Regions from separate parts of the Nocardia sp. NPDC058658 genome, predicted to be linked through region 2. Evidence: riboswitches for the same ligand, from Rfam matches in the RefSeq annotation. Region 2 holds a riboswitch; each other region holds the start of a gene.

Region 1 (5,311 bases), on a different contig from region 2:
ACGCACGGCACCGGCGTCGACGCCAGCGCGGCGGCGACACCACCGCGCCCGCGACCCACATCATGACGATTCATGGCCTCGCTGAGCAGCACATAGGTGGCCGGATCGAATCGCTGGCACAGCTTTTCGGCTTGGTGCTCGAGGTAGCTCTGCACCGCGTAGCGCCCGCCGGTCCACGGATCCTCGTCGCCCTGAGGACGATTGGTGAAGCGGTGGTCCAGCTCGCCTTCGGTGCGGTAGGTCAGGTGCGCGATGCGCCGGGCCAGGCCCATGCCGGTCATCGGCGCGCGGCCGGTGCCGTGATAGTTGCCGCCCTGCCAGTCCGGATCGGCCGTGATCACGGCCATCTGGGTGGTCTGGGTGCCGATCTGATCGGCCGTGGCACGAGCGCCGACGGCGAGGATGAGCGCCGCCGAGACCCGCTCGGGCAGACCGACGATCCACTCGAGCACGCGCATGCCGCCCATCGAACCGCCGACCACCGCGCCGAGCCGCTCGATCCCGAGCACCTCGAACAACTGCGCCTCGGCCCGCACCTGATCACGGATGGTCAGTGCGGGAAACCGTGCGCCCCAAGGCTTTCCGTCGGAGGCGAGCGAAGACGGGCCGGTGCTGCCCTTGCAGCCGCCGAGCACGTTGGTGGCGATCACGCACCACTCGTCGGTGTCGATCGGCGCACCGGGCCCGACCATGCCCTCCCACCAACCGGGTGCCCCGTCGGGCCCACCGACGACATGGGAGTCGCCGGTGAGCGCGTGTTCGACGAGCACCACATTGTCCAGTGCGGGGGAGAGCTCACCCCAGCGTTGCACCGCCAGCCGCACATCGGGAACAACGGCGCCGTTCTCCAGCGCCACCTCCCCGATGGCGACCACGCCGACTCGCCCGTCCGGCGGTGGCAACAGGTCCACCCCGGTTCCGGGTCGGGCGATCGGCGATTCGGTGCTCACGGTCACGTCGTCGCCGCCGCGAACCCGGCCCGGAGATCGGCCAGAATGTCGTCGATTCCCTCGATGCCCACCGCGAGCCTGACCAGGCCGGGAGTCACACCGGCCGCCAGCTGCTCGTCGGGCGTCAACTGCGAGTGCGTGGTCGACGCCGGATGAATCACGAGGGAACGCACATCACCGATGTTAGCTACATGGCTGTGCAGGCTGAGCGCGTCCACGAACTTCTTGCCCGCATCGACACCGCCCGCCAGCTCGAACGCCACGATCGCGCCCGCGCCCTTGGGTGCCAGCTCCTTGGCCCGCGCGTGCCAGGGCGAGGACTCGAGGCCGGCGTAGAACACCGCGTCGACACCCGGCTGCTCGGCGACGAACTTCGCGACCGTCTCGGCATTGCTGACATGCCGTTCGACCCGCAAGCTCAGCGTCTCGATGCCCTGGGCGATGAGGAACGCGTTGAACGGCGACACCGCCGCGCCCAGATCGCGCAGCAACTGCACGCGCGCCTTCAAAGCGAACGCGGGCGCGCCAAGATCGGCGAACACCGCACCGTGGTAGCTCGGATCGGCCTCGGTGAAACCGGGGAAGCGCGAGTTGCCGTCGGCATCGCGCACGGTCCAGTCGAACGTGCCGCCGTCGACGATCACGCCCGCAACGGCCGCGCCGTGCCCACCCAGGTACTTCGTCGCCGAATGCACGACGATGTCGGCGCCGTGGGCCAGCGGCTGGATCAGGTACGGGGTCGCGACGGTGTTGTCGACGATCAACGGCAGGCCGTTCGCGTGCGCCACACCGGCGATGCCGGGAATGTCGAACACCGCGCTGCTCGGGTTGGCGATGGTCTCGCCGTAGAACGCCTTGGTGTTGGGCTGGATCGCGGCTTCCCACTGCGCCAGGTCATCGGGGTCCTCGACGAACGAGACCGTGATGCCCAGCTTGGGCAGCGAGTAGTGGAAGAGGTTGTAGGTGCCGCCGTAGAGGTGTGGGCTGGACACGATGTGGTCGCCCGCGCTCGCCAGGTTCAGGATCGCGTAGGTTTCCGCGGCCTGGCCCGAGGCCAGCAGCAGGGCCGCGACGCCACCTTCGAGGGCGGCCACGCGCTGCTCCACCGCGTCCTGGGTGGGGTTCATGATCCGGGTGTAGATGTTGCCCGGCTCGGCGAGACCGAACAGCGCGGCGGCGTGATCGGTGTCGCGGAAGGCGTACGAGGTGGTCTGGTAGATCGGCAGGGCCCGCGCGCCGGTGGCGGCGTCGGGGGCCTGGCCCGAGTGGATCTGCTTGGTCTCGAAGGACCAGTTCTCGGGCAGGGAAAAGTCAGTCATGTCGTGCTCCAAATGGGTGTCAGCCGGGGGGATCTCGTCAACTGGGTCGGATCGACTGGCAACAACACATGGGGGCCTCCTGCAATGCGCGCTTGCTCTCGACTTTCGAGAGCCCGGTCATCACCCGGAGCACCCCACCGCAGCTGGAGGGTTGCCGACCAGCGAGCCGGGGCTTGGCGCTGGTACTCATGACCTTGCCGACATGTTAACCGGACATCCACCGCCCGCGGAAACTTCCCCCGCATTTCCCGCCGAAGATCACTCGTCGGGCGGTGTGCCGAGGCCGGGCGTGTCGTCGACCGGTGCGCCGCAGACGTGGCGCAGGCCGTGATAGGCGCGCAGGATCGCGTCGCGGGTCACCCGCACCGCTGCCTGGGGCGTCGAATGCAGCAGCGCTTCCTCGACATCGGCCATCGAGATGTGACACAGCATCTGCCAGGTGCCCGCCACCAACCGGACCATGAAGTCGTCCGGCGCCGTTCCCATCCGGTCCGCGAGCTCCGAGCACACCGCGACGTTCTTCTTCTCCGCGTACTCCAACGCTCGCGCGTTCACCGCCTGGCTGGCGCGCATGATCCGCTGCATCTGCAGGAACTGGCGCAGGAAACGCACGCCGTCGGCGCCCACTTCGGCATGGATCACCTGCAGGTAGGCCCCGCACAGCGCCTGCAGTTCGTTGCCAGGGGGTTGGGCGCGCAGCGCGGCGGCGACGGTGACCCCGAAATCGTCGATCGGGGCGAGCACGATGTCTTCCTTGAGCGGAAAGTACCGGTTGACGGTGCGCGGGGACACGTCGGCGCCCGCGGCGATCTGCTCGACCGTCGTCGCGTCGAAGCCCTGCGTATCGCACAGGTCGAGCCCGATCGCGACGATCGCCGCTTTGGTCTGCAGCTTTTTGCGTTCGCGCAGGCCCAGCGGCGCCTCGCCAGCCGGTTCGGCGGTCCGGTCAACGCTGATCGGAGAGGTCGAATCCAGCATGTCACCAGTCTACCCCGCTGCCCGTTCCATCTGTCGATACCTGCCAATTGGCGCGTTCAGACATTTTTCTCTTGACGCCAATTGTCGTGTGGTGCCAGTATTGGACGAACCTGATCGAGCGACGAGGAGTCCTGGTGACCGGCACCGAACTACAAGCGAAACATGTTGACAATCAACAGAATTCGATGCGGTGGTGGGCGCTGATCGTGCTCTCCGCCGCCCAGTTGATGGTGGTGCTCGATGCCACCGTGATCACGATCGCCCTGCCCTATGCCCAACGCGACCTCGGCATCAGTGAGGGCGACAAGCAGTGGGCGATCACCGCCTACACCCTGATCTTCGGCGGCCTGCTGCTGCTCGGCGGACGGATGGCCGACTACCTGGGCAGACGCCGGATCTTCCTGATCGGGCTGGTCGGCTTCGCCGCCGCGTCGGCACTGGCCGGACTCGCGCAGACCGGGGCGCAACTGTTCGTCGGCCGCGGTCTACAGGGCGCGTTCGCCGCACTGCTCGCGCCGGCGGCACTGTCGCTGCTGTCGGTGATCTTCACCGATGTGCAGGAACGGGCCCGGGCCTTCGCGGTGTTCGCCGGGATCACCGCAGGCGGTATCGCGTTCGGTCTGATCGTGGGCGGCGCGCTCACCGAGTTCGCGTCGTGGCGATGGACGCTGCTGATGAACACCCCGATCGCGCTCATCGCGGTGGTCGGTGCGCTGGCGGTGATCGTGCGCGATATTCCGGTGCCGCGGACCGGTGGTTACGACCTGCCCGGCGCCGTCACGGTGACCTTCGGTTTGATTTCGATCGTCTACGGATTCAGTCGCGCGGCCGAGGACGGCTGGCTGACCGGAAGTACCCTCGGACTGCTCGGGGTCGGCTTCGCGCTGTTGATCGCCTTCGTCGTCATCGAGGCGCGCTCGGCGAATCCGCTACTGCCGCTGCGTATTCCGGGTGAGATCAATCGCGGCGGGGCCTTGATCGCGGCGCTGCTCATCCCCATCGCGATGTTCGCCATGTTCTTGTTCCTGAGCTTCTACTACCAGAACACCTTGGGTTATTCGCCGCTGAAAGCCGGCATCGCGTTCCTGCCGTTCCCGGTGGGGATCGGGATCGCGGCGGGCATCACCAGTTCGCTGATGCCCAAGTTCGGGCCGCGCCCGCTGATGGTGGTCGGCGCGCTGCTCGGTGTCGCCGGGCTGGTGTGGCTGGCGCAGCTGAGCTACGGCGACGGGTATGCGGCGAGCGTGCTCGGCCCGCAGTTGCTGATGGCACTCGGCATGGGGCCGCTGTTCGTGGGAATGCAGGCCGTCGCGCTGCACCAGGTCGCCGACGAGGACTCCGGGGTGGCCAGTGCGCTGCTCAACGCCGCCCAGCAGATCGGCGGTGCGGTCGGCACCGCCCTGCTCACCACGTTGTCGGTGCAGGCCGCCAAGAACTACGCCACCGACAACCCCACCGTCGACCACCTCGTCGAACGCGCCTCCATCTACAGCTATGACGTGGCCTTCTATATCGGCGCCGGCTTCTTCCTGGTCGCGGCCGTCGTGATCGCGGCGATGATCCGCGACAAGCCGGAGAATCTCATCGAAGGTGACGAACGCCTGGCACAGGTCCCCGTCGCCGTCTGAGTTCGACCCAATGGTCCCGCGCAGCCCACTCGGCCGCGCGGGACCGTTGGCGCGTGATGGGTAAAGTGAGGGCTCCTCGCGCGCGTATCGCACAGTTCGCCCTCCCCTCGCGGTGAGGTAACACCTAGCAGTACGCTCGTCATGTTTGCACCACAACGTCCCGCAACCACCGCGGGGCATATACGGTTTGTTGGAATAGCTGGGGTCCGCTCACAAGCGTGTTCGCCTGGCCGTGCAATAAGGGCACCCACCGAGGAGGACACGAAGATCCATGTCCAAGATCAAGGTTGAAGGCACCGTTGTAGAACTCGACGGCGACGAGATGACCCGGATCATCTGGCAGTTCATCAAGGACAAGCTGATCCATCCCTATCTCGACGTGAACCTCGAGTACTACGACCTCGGTATCGAGTACCGCGACAAGACAGACGACCAG
Region 2 (5,311 bases):
GCGCACGGTGAGACTGCCGAACACGCGCCCGTTCTGGAACGTGCGCGCGATCCCCGCACCCGCCGCGGCCTCCTGCGAGCCCGCCCGCAGCCGCTTGCCCGCGACCTCGACCGTGCCCGCGTCGGGGCGGAGCAGACCCGAGATGAGATTCACCGTCGTCGTCTTCCCTGACCCGTTCGGCCCGATGATCGACACGAATTCGCCTGGCGCCACGGTGAATTCGACACCGTCGACCGCGTGCACACCACCGAAGGATTTACGCAGCCCCCGCACGGCCAGCACCGGTTCAAGCAGCGACTCTGACACGTTCACTCCTCACAAGAACGCCCTGCGGACGGAACCGGATGATCAGCAGCAGCACCACGCCGTAGAGCAGGATGCGAGCCTCCGGCGCCAGACGCAGCGCCTCGGGAACGCCGATCAGGACCACCGCGCCGAGCACGGCGCCGTAGGGCGAACCGGTCCCGCCGAGCACGAGGATGGTGATGATCAGCAGGGACATGGGCAGGTTGAACACGGTCGGATCGATGTAGCTGTACTGGTGGGCGAGCAGCGCACCGGCGATCCCGGAGAACAGGGCGCTGATCGCGAAAGCCAGCGCCTTGTAGTCGCGCACCGGGACACCGGAGGAACGCGCGGCCACCTCGTCGGCGCCGACCGCGCGCAGGGCGGTGCCAAGGCGCGAGCGCTGTACCCCGACCACCACCGCGAGGGTGACCGCCAGGAACAGCAGGTCGAGCAGATACACCTCGGTGTTCTCGGTGAACTCGTGGCCGAAGACGCTCGGCACCGGAATGCCGAAGATGCCGTAGGAACCACGGGTGAGCGATTCCCAGTTGCGGATCACCGCCACGATCACGATGCCGATCCCGAGCGTGGCGATCGCGACATAGTGCCCGTTGAGATTCCACAGCGGCGCGGCGAGCACCGAGGAGATCACCGCCGCCAGCACTCCGCCGGCGAGCGCGGCGGCCAGGAACGGCCAGTCGTGGTTCACCGTGAGGACGGCCGAGGTGTAGGCGCCGATCGCGATCGGACCGGCCTGCCCGATCACCAACTGCCCGGCCGAGCCCGCCACCAGCGTCATCGACACCGCGACGATCGCGTACGCCAGGATCTGGGTGCCCACCACGATGGCGTAGTCGTCGACCACCAGCGGCACCACGATCGCGGCGACCGCGAACACGATGACCGCATGCCACCAGCGCACCCGCAACTGCCGCCCGATCCCGAGGAAGGTGCCGGTGAGCGGTTCGGCGCTGATCGCGGGCACCTTGGCCAGCAGGCCGCCGGGCCGCAGCACCAGGAACGCCACCAGCACGCCGAAGGTGATCAGGTCGCGGTAACCGTCACCGAAGGTGTAGATGCCGAAGCCTTCGACGATGCCGAGCAAGAACCCGCCGATCACCGCGCCCGGAATGGACCCGAGCCCGCCGATGGTGGCCGCGACGAACCCGGTGAGCCCGGCCAGTGTGCCGCTGTGCGGGGAGATATTGGAGTTGTAGATGCCGACGAAGATGCCCGCCAGACCACCGAGGCCCGACGCGATCGCGAAGGCGAGCAGCTTGATCCGCGCGACCCCGATGCCCATCTGCGCGGCCGCGTCCGGGTCCTGGGCGGTGGCGCGGATGGCCAGGCCGTAGCGGCTGAACCGCAGGAAACCGGCCAGGCCACCCATCACCACGAGGGTGAGCGCGAACATCACCAGGTCGGAGGTGCCGAAACGGACCCCGCCGAGCTGGAAGTTGTTGGTGGGCAACACCTGTGGGAACGGTCGGGTGTCGGGACCGAACACGATCTGGGTCAGGTTCTCGATGATCAACCCAGCCGCCACCGTCGCCAACAGCGCCCCGATGGCCGGTGCCTTGCGCAGCGGATGCACCGCCAGCAGATCGATGAGAATGCCGACGATGGCGGTGGCCGCGACCACGAGCACGATGGTCAGCCACAGAGGAAAGCCCTGCTCGGCGATCAGCCACCAGCCGAGCATGGAACCGAGGGCGAACACCGCGCCGTGCGCGAAGTTGATGACATTGGTGACGCCGAAGATAAGGGTGATGCCCACGGCGAGCAGCGCGTACGCGTTGCCGTGGACCACACCGGCGATGAGTGTGTCGAACATCAGCGGTTGCCGGTCGGCACGAACTTGCCATCCTCGAGCACCAGCTCACGCGGGGACACGCCCTTGGGGCGACGCGTCTCCTGATCGAAAGCGAAAGTGCCCAAACCGATTCCGGTGAACGCGGTCTCGGTCTTCAGTCCCTCGAGGATGCCCTCGCGCGTCGCGCCGCCCTTCTTCGCGGCCTGGACGAGCACATTGACGGCGTCGTAGGCGTAGACGTTGAAGTCGCCCGGATCGGTGTTGAACTTCTTGCGGAACTTGGTGACGAAGTCCTGCACCTTCGGGTCCGGGTCGGCCGGGCTGAAGACGCCGTTGACGATGTCGCCCTCGGCCGCCGCGCCCGCCAGCGAGATGAACTGCGGGGTGTTCTGGCCGCCGAAGAACTGGCCGGAGAAGCCCACGTCACGCAGCTGCTTGACCACCAGCGCGCCGTCGGGGCCGTAACCGAGGTGCACGAACGCCTCGGGGTCGGCTTCGCGGCCCTTGATCAGGATCGGCTTCACATCGGTGGAGTCGGGCAGGATCGGCGAGGAGTACACGACCTCGACACCCTTCTGCGCGGCGAACTTCTCGAACAGGCTGAAAGCCTGCTTGCCCCAATCAGTTTCGAGATAGACGACCGAGACCTTCTTGGCCTTCGTCGACACCCACTGCGCATTGCGTTCCTGGAACACATCGAGGGTGATCGAGGGGCTCCACGAGTAGTTGCCCGCCTTGGTGAAGTCGACGGCGGAGTTGGTGAAGCCGTACTGAACGAGCTTGCCGCGGTTGTAGATCGGCGAGGCCGCGATCGAGGCGGGCGAGGAGAAGTCGCCGAGCTCGGCGATGATGGACTTGTCGTCGACGAACTTGGTGGCGATCGGGACGGTCTGCTTGGGGTCGGATTGCGAGTCCTCCCACTTCAATTCGACCTTGCGGCCGTTGATCCCGCCCGCCGCGTTGATCTCGTCCAGTGCCAGATCGAAACCCTGCTGCCACAGGCGACCGTACTCGGCGGAGGGGCCGGTCTTCGGGCCGGAGATGCCGAAATAGACAGGGCCGTCTGTAGATTCGCTACTGTCACTGCACCCGGCGACCGCAGCCGCCACGGCCAGCGCACCCGCCACAATTTTGAGACCACGGCGCGAGCCGAGAGAGAACTTGCTCATTGCTGGTTTTCCTTCGTGAAGACAGCGCTTGCGATACCCGATCGATATCGCCTGGTCGTCACCCGGGGCACCCCACCGCAAGCGAGGGTTGCCGATCAGCGAGCCGGGGCTCGAACGTGCTGATACTCGTGACCGTGGGCCGAAATCTAGCAGCGGATTCGGGCGTGGCCTTTTCGACTTCGGGGTACTCGATGTGGTTGCGCGGCACTCGGATACGGCGCTAGCTGCGACGATTCGGCGCGGGGTGTTTTGCGATCAGCTCGAGACAAAAACTGCGGCGCGCACTCGACAATCCGCGCAGCGTGCGACAAATCATTGTCGCGGTTCGCCGTGCTCGGTACTTCTTTTCTCATGACCACACTGCTGCACATCAACGCCTCCGCACGCGGCGAACTCAGCCAATCCCGTGCTATCGCAACCACTTTCACCGAAGCGCTCACAGCGAAGGATTCCGACTTGCAGGTCGACACGCTCGACCTGTTCGAAGCCGGACTGCCCGACTTCGGCACCGACGCCGCCGCGGCCAAACTGGCCGTGTTCACCGGCTCCGAACAGACCCCCGAACAGGTCGCCGCCTGGGAACAGGCCCGCACCGTCTTCGACCGGTTCGCCGCCGCCGACCTCTACGTCGTCAACCTCCCGATCTGGAATCACGGCGTGCCCTACATCCTCAAGCAGTACATCGACATCATCACCCAGCCCGGCTGGGCATTCGGCTTCGATCCCGAGGTCGGCTACAGCGGGCTCCTGGAAGGCAAGCGCGCGGTCACGGTGTTCACCAGTGGCGTGCACCAGCCGGGCGTGCCGATCCAGTTCGGCAGCGACTTCGCCACCCCGTTCGTGCACGACTGGTTGCGATTCATCGGCGTGAAGGACGTCGCCGAGATCCGCTTCGCGCCCACCGTGCTCACCGAGGACCCGCAGGTCGGGTTCGCTGCCGCGCAGGAGCGGGCGCGTGAGCTCGCCGGCGACTACTGAAGCGACATGGGCGCCGACGGGGCGGACGGTCGCGACGATCTGTGCCGTCGGGATTCTCGTCGTCGGACAGCTCTACGTGGTGCTGCCGGTGCTCGGCGAGCTGGCCGCGGCGTGGGACACCACCCGCGCCGCGGTGACCTGGACAACCACTGCCTTCGGGCTCGCCTACGGCGCAGGCTTCCTCGTCACCGGCCCGCTGTCGGACCGATGGGGACGCCGCCCGGTGATCGTCGGGGGTCTGGCGGCGACGGCCTTGTCCACCCTTGCGGTGATCGCGGCACCGAGTCTCGGAGCCGGGATCACCGCGCGGGTGGTGCAGGGGTTGACGGCCTCGTTCTTCGCACCGGCCGCGTTCGCCTACCTCGCCGAACGCATCGCGCCGGAGCGCAGGGTCTTTGCCCTGACCTGCCTGACCAGCTCGTTCCTCGGCGCGGGCGTGCTCGCGCAGGTGTTCGCGCAACTCGTCGACGCCGCGTTCGGCTGGCAAGCGGTGTTCGTGGTCGGCGCGGCGGGTTTCGCGATCTCGGCACTGCTGTTGCGGGCGGTACTCGAACCAGGGCGACGCGCCGACTCGACAGCATCGACGGCCTCGGCCTTCACCGCATTCGCCTCCTTGCTGCGCGCGCCACGCCTGGCCCTGCTCTACCTCAGCTGCCTTGCCGTCCTCGGCTCCTTCGTCGGGATCTACACCGGCGTACAACTCGCGCCGCCCGAAGGCGTCGGCACCAGTAGCACCGCCCTACTGGTGTTGCGGGCCAGCGCCATCCCCGCGATGATCGCAATCCCGCTCCTGGCGACCAGACTGGGTGCGATCAACCCGGAACGCCGCCTGATCATCTCTCTGACAACAGCCGGAACCACCGCCGCCATCGCAGCCCTACCCTTCGGTGGAATCTGGCTGGGGACTTGGCTTTTCGTCTTCGTAGCCGCAATAGCAATCGCCGCCCCAGCAGCCGTCCAAGCCATCGCCGCCCGAGCAGGCGAAGCCAGAGGCGCCGCCACCGCCGTCTACACCTTCGCCCTGTTCCTCGGCGCCAGCGCAGGCCCCCAACTGGCCAACCTG
Region 3 (5,311 bases), on a different contig from region 2:
GGCCGATCCAAGAAGCGGGTTCGACCACCGAACGCCTGGTCCAGCCCTTGCTCGCCTGGTCATGGGCATCGACCCTGCCCGTCGGCCCCGCCAACCACAGCCTGCGCCCCTCGACCGCCGTCGCCTGCGGCCAGTTCCTCGCCGTCGACGCCGAGGCCTACCGCGCCGCGGGCGGGCACGCGGCCGTAGCCGCCAGCGCCACCGAAGATCTCGACCTGGCCCGCTCGATGCGCCGAGCAGGCCACCGCACCGCCCTGGTCACCGCCGGCCCGGCCGCCAGCACCCGCATGTACACCGGCCCCGCCGAACTCACCGACGGCTACACCCGCTGGCTCTGGTCCGCCTACGGCGGCCGCCGCGACACCGGCACCGTCATCGGCATCCTCGCCGCCCTCGCCTACTGGATCCCCCCACTGGCCGCCCTACTCGGCCGCGGCCGAACCCGCCGCGCGGGAATCCTCGGCTACCTGGCCGCAGTCACCAGCCGCCTCACCGCCCGCACCATCGAAACCCGCCGCCCCCCAACACCTTCCGACCTAGCCTCAGCCCTGGCCCACCCGGTAGCAGTGGCCCACTACCTATCCCTGTGGACCCGCTCCCACCACCGCCACCAAACCGGCCGCCTCCGCTGGAAGCAGCGCCCCCTGGTCGCTCCCGACGAGGCCATCGCCCGCCGCGCCTGACCGAGTACCAGCTTGTCGACACAATTGGCGGCCGTCGACTTCTGTAGCACCGTTGCACCGCGCTACCCTGTGGCATGACCGCGATGAGCGTCCGTGCACGCATCCGAGGCAGTCGCCATCAAGTGACTCTGCCTCAGGAAATCCGTGCCGTCCTGCATGTTCGCGAGGATGACGAACTGGAATTCACGGTCAGCGAGGCTGGTGATGTCACGGTGCGCGGCTATCGGTCGATCCCGGTCGATCAGGCATGGTTCTTTACCCCGGAATGGCAGCGCAAAGAGCAAGAAGCTGACCAGGAACTGGCCGCGGGCGTCCCGCACGAGGTCTTCGAAGACGGTGACTCGTTCTTGCGAGGACTGGCCGCCTCCGCAGGCATCGACCTGGCCGAGATCCAGCCCGAGCGGCACTGATGCCCCCCTATGCCTGGTTGACGCTCTTCACCCGAGATTGGCAAAAGTTGACTCGCGATCAGCAAGTAGCCTACCTACGATCGGTGTCGATCCTGGTCGAAGATCTGCGCGCCGGAGCCGGGTTCCGCCCTGGACTGCGCGTCAAGAAGATGAAGGGCTACGACAACATCTGGGAGATGACGTGGGCGCCGGACGGGCGCGCGACGTTCAGTTACGGCGACTCGGTGACGACGGGTGAGGCCCCTGTGATCTGGCGGCGAATAGGCACACACGACATCTTCACCGCTCCATAAGCGAACGACTGTCGCCACGGAGGGTGCCTCAACCGCGCGACGGCGCCTGGCAGGTTTCAAGGAACCTCAGTGATGCCGACGGTCGGAAAGAAGAAGCACGACCGCCCCGCGTTGTCAGTGGTTCCGAAGACGGCAGCCAGCACAGTGCCACGCCCAGTGTCCACAGGCACCGCACGCACGCCACCGACGGGAACAGCGGCGAAGAGAAAGTCGCGAATCGCGTTTTCAGCCAGCGGCCGCAGTTCGACAGGAACCTCGGGCGGAACCATCGCCCGCACGATGTCGGCGATGGGCCCCATCGAAGCCATCCCGCCGCGGCCGGTGCTGATGTTGAGCCAGGCCACCTGCATCCCGGAGGTCTTCGTGGCGGCCGTGTCGGGGGCGAGTCCGTAGGGCAGGAAGGTGAACAGCGTCTGGCCGGACTTCACCGCCGACAGGTCGAGGCCTGGGATGGGCAGCGTGTTCGTCGGCCACGGACCCGGCACCGCACCCGCGACCGCCGGGACGAGGCCCGCGCCGTCACCGGTGCAGTTCGCGGCGACCGTCGGATAGAGGAACGGCTGAATACCCATGGCTTTCAGCGTCTCGACGACGGTCTGGTAGGCGCCGAGGAGATCGCCCGGACCCGCGGCTGGAGTGGTGCTCGGCGCGTCCCTGGTGACGGCGGGCGTCACCGGCGCGGCCGGTTCAGCGGCGGCCGATGGCGCGGTCAGCAGCAGCGCGGCGGCGCAGGCCGTCAGCGCGGTCAGTGTGGTGCAACGACGCCCCATGTTCACGACGTACTCCTCATCGACGCAGAGAAGGCCGACGCTACCGCCTGCGATGGGTGAATCAGGAGAGGTGAAGTAACCGACCGTTCGGCGCGTCGCAATCCCACAGCGAACCGAACCGGGGCAATTGTGGCCACCCCGGCGGCCGGTTCCAACCCCTGCGCTCACGCTGATTTCTACCGTTGCGACCACGACACCTGTGTCACATGCTGATTCAGCTCGGGCCGCGAGGCCGGCGAGCACAACCATCCAGAGCGACCGAGAGACCCGGCTCTACGACGTCGCAGCAACCCGCCCTTCGAGGGTGCGGGTGCTTCTGCCGGGATCGATGGAGGAGTTTTTCGTGCTGACCGCGTCCACTGTCTCCGGCGCCGAGACCGCCCCGCCTGGCGACGCGCCCGCTGAGCTGGAATCCGCAGGCGACCTACCCCGGATCGCCGGATCCTGGCACCCGTGGCGGTGGGTCGTAGCGGTGATCGCGCTGCTGCTGGTGGCACAGTTCGCTCACGGCCTGATCACCAATCCTGGCTGGGACTGGGGCACTTTCGCCCAGTACTTCACCGCGAAGTCGGTGCTGGCCGCCCTCCAGGTCACCCTCGAGCTGACGCTGTGGGGCACCGTCCTCGGTTTCGCGATCGGCACCCTGCTCGCGATCGGGCGAGTGTCGAACAATCCCGTGCTGCGGGTGATCGCCTGGACCTACATCTGGGCGTTCCGTTCGATCCCGCTGATCGTGCAGCTGCTGTTCTGGTTCAACATCGCCTACCTGTACCCCCGGCTGTCGGTGGGCATTCCGTTCGGGCCCGCGTTCTTCGACTTCGAAGTCAACGGCGTGATCAGCGGTTTCACCGCGGCGGTAATCGGCTTGGCCCTGCATCAGGCAGCGTATTCGGCCGAATTGATCCGGGCCGGTCTGCTCGCCGTCGACGGCGGGCAGTTGGAAGCCGCTGCGGCGCTGGGTATTCCGCGCTGGCGGCAGTTCCGCACCATCGTGTTGCCGCAGGCGATGCGCTCGATCCTGCCGAATGCGGCCAACGAGGTGATCAGCCTGTTCAAGGGCACCTCGATCGTGTCGGTGATGGCGATCGCCGAGCTGTTCTACCAGGTGCAGGTGATCTTCGGCCGCAACGGCCGGGTGGTGCCGCTGCTGATGGTGGCCACCGCCTGGTACATCGTGCTCACCACCGCGCTGACGATCGTCCAGTTCTACATCGAACGCCATTACGCCAAGGGCGCGCAGCGTGAGTTGCCGCCGACACCGTGGCAGCGGGTTCGCGCCAAGGTCACCGAGATCGCCGTCGCACCCCGAGGAGCCACCCGATGACCGCCGCGGTACAGGCACGGGGAATCCGTAAGTCCTACAACGGAGCCGAGGTGTTGCGCGGTGTCGATCTGGCGGTGCGCACCGGCGAGGTGGTGGCGTTGATCGGGCCGTCCGGGTCGGGCAAGTCCACCTTGCTGCGGGTGCTGAACCACCTCGAGGCGCAGGACGCGGGCACCGTGCACGTCGACGGCACACTGATCGGCTACCGGCAGCGCGGCAACACACTGCGTCCGCTGCCCGACCACGCGGTGCGCGCCCAGCGCAGCCGGATCGGCTTCGTGTTCCAGCAGTTCAACCTGTTCCCGCATCTCACGGTGCTCGACAATGTCGTGCTGGCCCCGGTCGCGTCGCAGGGTCGTCCGCGCGCTGAGGTGGTCACCGAGGCGAAACAGCTCCTCGACCGGGTGGGACTCGCCGATTTCGCGGATGCCTACCCCCGCAGGCTCTCCGGCGGACAGCAGCAGCGTGTCGCCATCGCGCGGGCCCTGGCTCTGAAACCGCAGCTGATCCTGTTCGACGAACCCACCTCCGCACTCGACCCGGAACTGGTCGGCGAGGTCCTTGCCGTGATCCGCGATCTCGCCTCCACCGGCACCGCCCTGGTGATCGTCACCCACGAAATCGGGTTCGCCCGTGAGGTCGCCGACACGGTCGTCTTCCTCGACGAGGGACAGATCGTGGAACAGGGCGACGCCGCCACGGTCCTCGACCATCCCGAACATCCACGCACGCAGGCATTCCTGTCGCGCGTGCGCTGAGTAACCCTTCCCACGAACAGGTTTCGACACTGATGAAGCTCTCCACACTGATCGGCATCATTTCCGCGGCCACCCTGCTGACCGCGAGCTGCGCCGATCCCGAGTCCGCTGACACCGTGCAGGCGGGCGCGGTCACCTTCGATCTTTCGCCGACCCAGGAGGGACGGGTGCGTGCGGCGAAGGTCGACGCGATCGCCGCCGAAGTGCCGCAGGCGATTCGGGATCGCGGCACCCTCGTGGTGACCGGCGCGGGTACGTCGGCGCCGCCGCTGCGGTTCTACGCCACCGACAACAAGACGGTCGTCGGATCCGAAGTCGACTTCGCCTCCCTGGTCGCCGACAAGCTCGGGCTGAAACTGGATGTGCAGGTGGCCGATTGGACGCAGAACTTCGTGCGTGTCGACTCCGGTGAGGTGGACGCGTTCATCTCGAACGTGACCGTCACCGAGGAGCGCAAAGAGAAGTACGACTTCGCGACCTACCGCAAGGACAATGTCGCGCTCGAGGTGCCGAAGGACAGTTCGCTGGTCTTCACCGACCGCAAGAGCCTGGTGGGCAAGCGCATCGGTGTCGGCGCGGGCACCAATCAGGAACAGTTGCTCGTGAAGTGGAACGAGCAGAACGTCGCCGAGGGCCTCGCGCCGATCGACATCGCCTACTACCAGCAGATCACCGACTACTACCTGGCGCTGGCCTCGAAACGCCTCGACGGCTACATCGGCCCCAATCCCACCGGCGTCTATCACTCCACGACCACCGGCGAAACCAAGCTCATCGCCACCTTCTCCGGTGCAGGCGACGCCCTGCAGGGGGAGATCGCGGTGCTCACCAAGAAGAACAGCGGCCTCAATACCGCCGTGCACAAGGCCCTGGTCGACGCCATCGCCGACGGCAACTACCAGAAGGTCCTCGACCGCTGGGGCCTGGATTCGGAGAAGGTCACCGAGTCGCGCGTCAATCCGCCCGGCCTGCCGAAGAAGCCCACCGCATGAGTTCGTTCTCCAGGTCAGGAGCCCGCGCATGAAATTCCTGCTGATGACACTGATCACCCGGGTACCCGATCCGGTCACCGG

Evidence for each region. Region 2 has a riboswitch for S-adenosylmethionine ahead of ACFWUP_RS27300 (ABC transporter substrate-binding protein). Riboswitches for the same ligand answer to the same signal wherever they lie in the genome.
Region 1: linked by a shared signal. The riboswitch ahead of ACFWUP_RS24510 (bifunctional o-acetylhomoserine/o-acetylserine sulfhydrylase) and the one ahead of ACFWUP_RS27300 (ABC transporter substrate-binding protein) in region 2 are both predicted to bind S-adenosylmethionine.
Region 3: linked by a shared signal. The riboswitch ahead of ACFWUP_RS18755 (amino acid ABC transporter permease) and the one ahead of ACFWUP_RS27300 (ABC transporter substrate-binding protein) in region 2 are both predicted to bind S-adenosylmethionine.

Annotation. Positions count from the first base shown of each region.
Region 1 covers NZ_JBHXRR010000021.1:77,521-82,831, forward strand. Annotated here, with positions in the region: gene ACFWUP_RS24505 (homoserine O-acetyltransferase) at 1-956, opposite strand, end outside; gene ACFWUP_RS24510 (bifunctional o-acetylhomoserine/o-acetylserine sulfhydrylase) at 953-2,269, opposite strand; SAM riboswitch class IV at 2,353-2,463, opposite strand; gene ACFWUP_RS24515 (TetR family transcriptional regulator) at 2,528-3,247, opposite strand; gene ACFWUP_RS24520 (MFS transporter) at 3,382-4,875, shown strand; gene ACFWUP_RS24525 (NADP-dependent isocitrate dehydrogenase) at 5,147-5,311, shown strand, end outside.
Region 2 covers NZ_JBHXRR010000027.1:7,771-13,081, reverse strand. Annotated here, with positions in the region: gene ACFWUP_RS27310 (ABC transporter ATP-binding protein) at 1-306, opposite strand, end outside; gene ACFWUP_RS27305 (ABC transporter permease) at 287-2,122, opposite strand; gene ACFWUP_RS27300 (ABC transporter substrate-binding protein) at 2,122-3,270, opposite strand; SAM riboswitch class IV at 3,290-3,404, opposite strand; gene ACFWUP_RS27295 (FMN-dependent NADH-azoreductase) at 3,622-4,248, shown strand; gene ACFWUP_RS27290 (MFS transporter) at 4,226-5,311, shown strand, end outside.
Region 3 covers NZ_JBHXRR010000012.1:76,672-81,982, reverse strand. Annotated here, with positions in the region: gene ACFWUP_RS18775 (glycosyltransferase) at 1-683, shown strand, start outside; gene ACFWUP_RS18770 (AbrB/MazE/SpoVT family DNA-binding domain-containing protein) at 758-1,093, shown strand; gene ACFWUP_RS18765 (hypothetical protein) at 1,177-1,386, shown strand; gene ACFWUP_RS18760 (hypothetical protein) at 1,443-2,156, opposite strand; SAM riboswitch class I at 2,399-2,491, shown strand; gene ACFWUP_RS18755 (amino acid ABC transporter permease) at 2,590-3,480, shown strand; gene ACFWUP_RS18750 (amino acid ABC transporter ATP-binding protein) at 3,477-4,238, shown strand; gene ACFWUP_RS18745 (ABC transporter substrate-binding protein) at 4,271-5,230, shown strand; gene ACFWUP_RS18740 (LLM class flavin-dependent oxidoreductase) at 5,259-5,311, shown strand, end outside.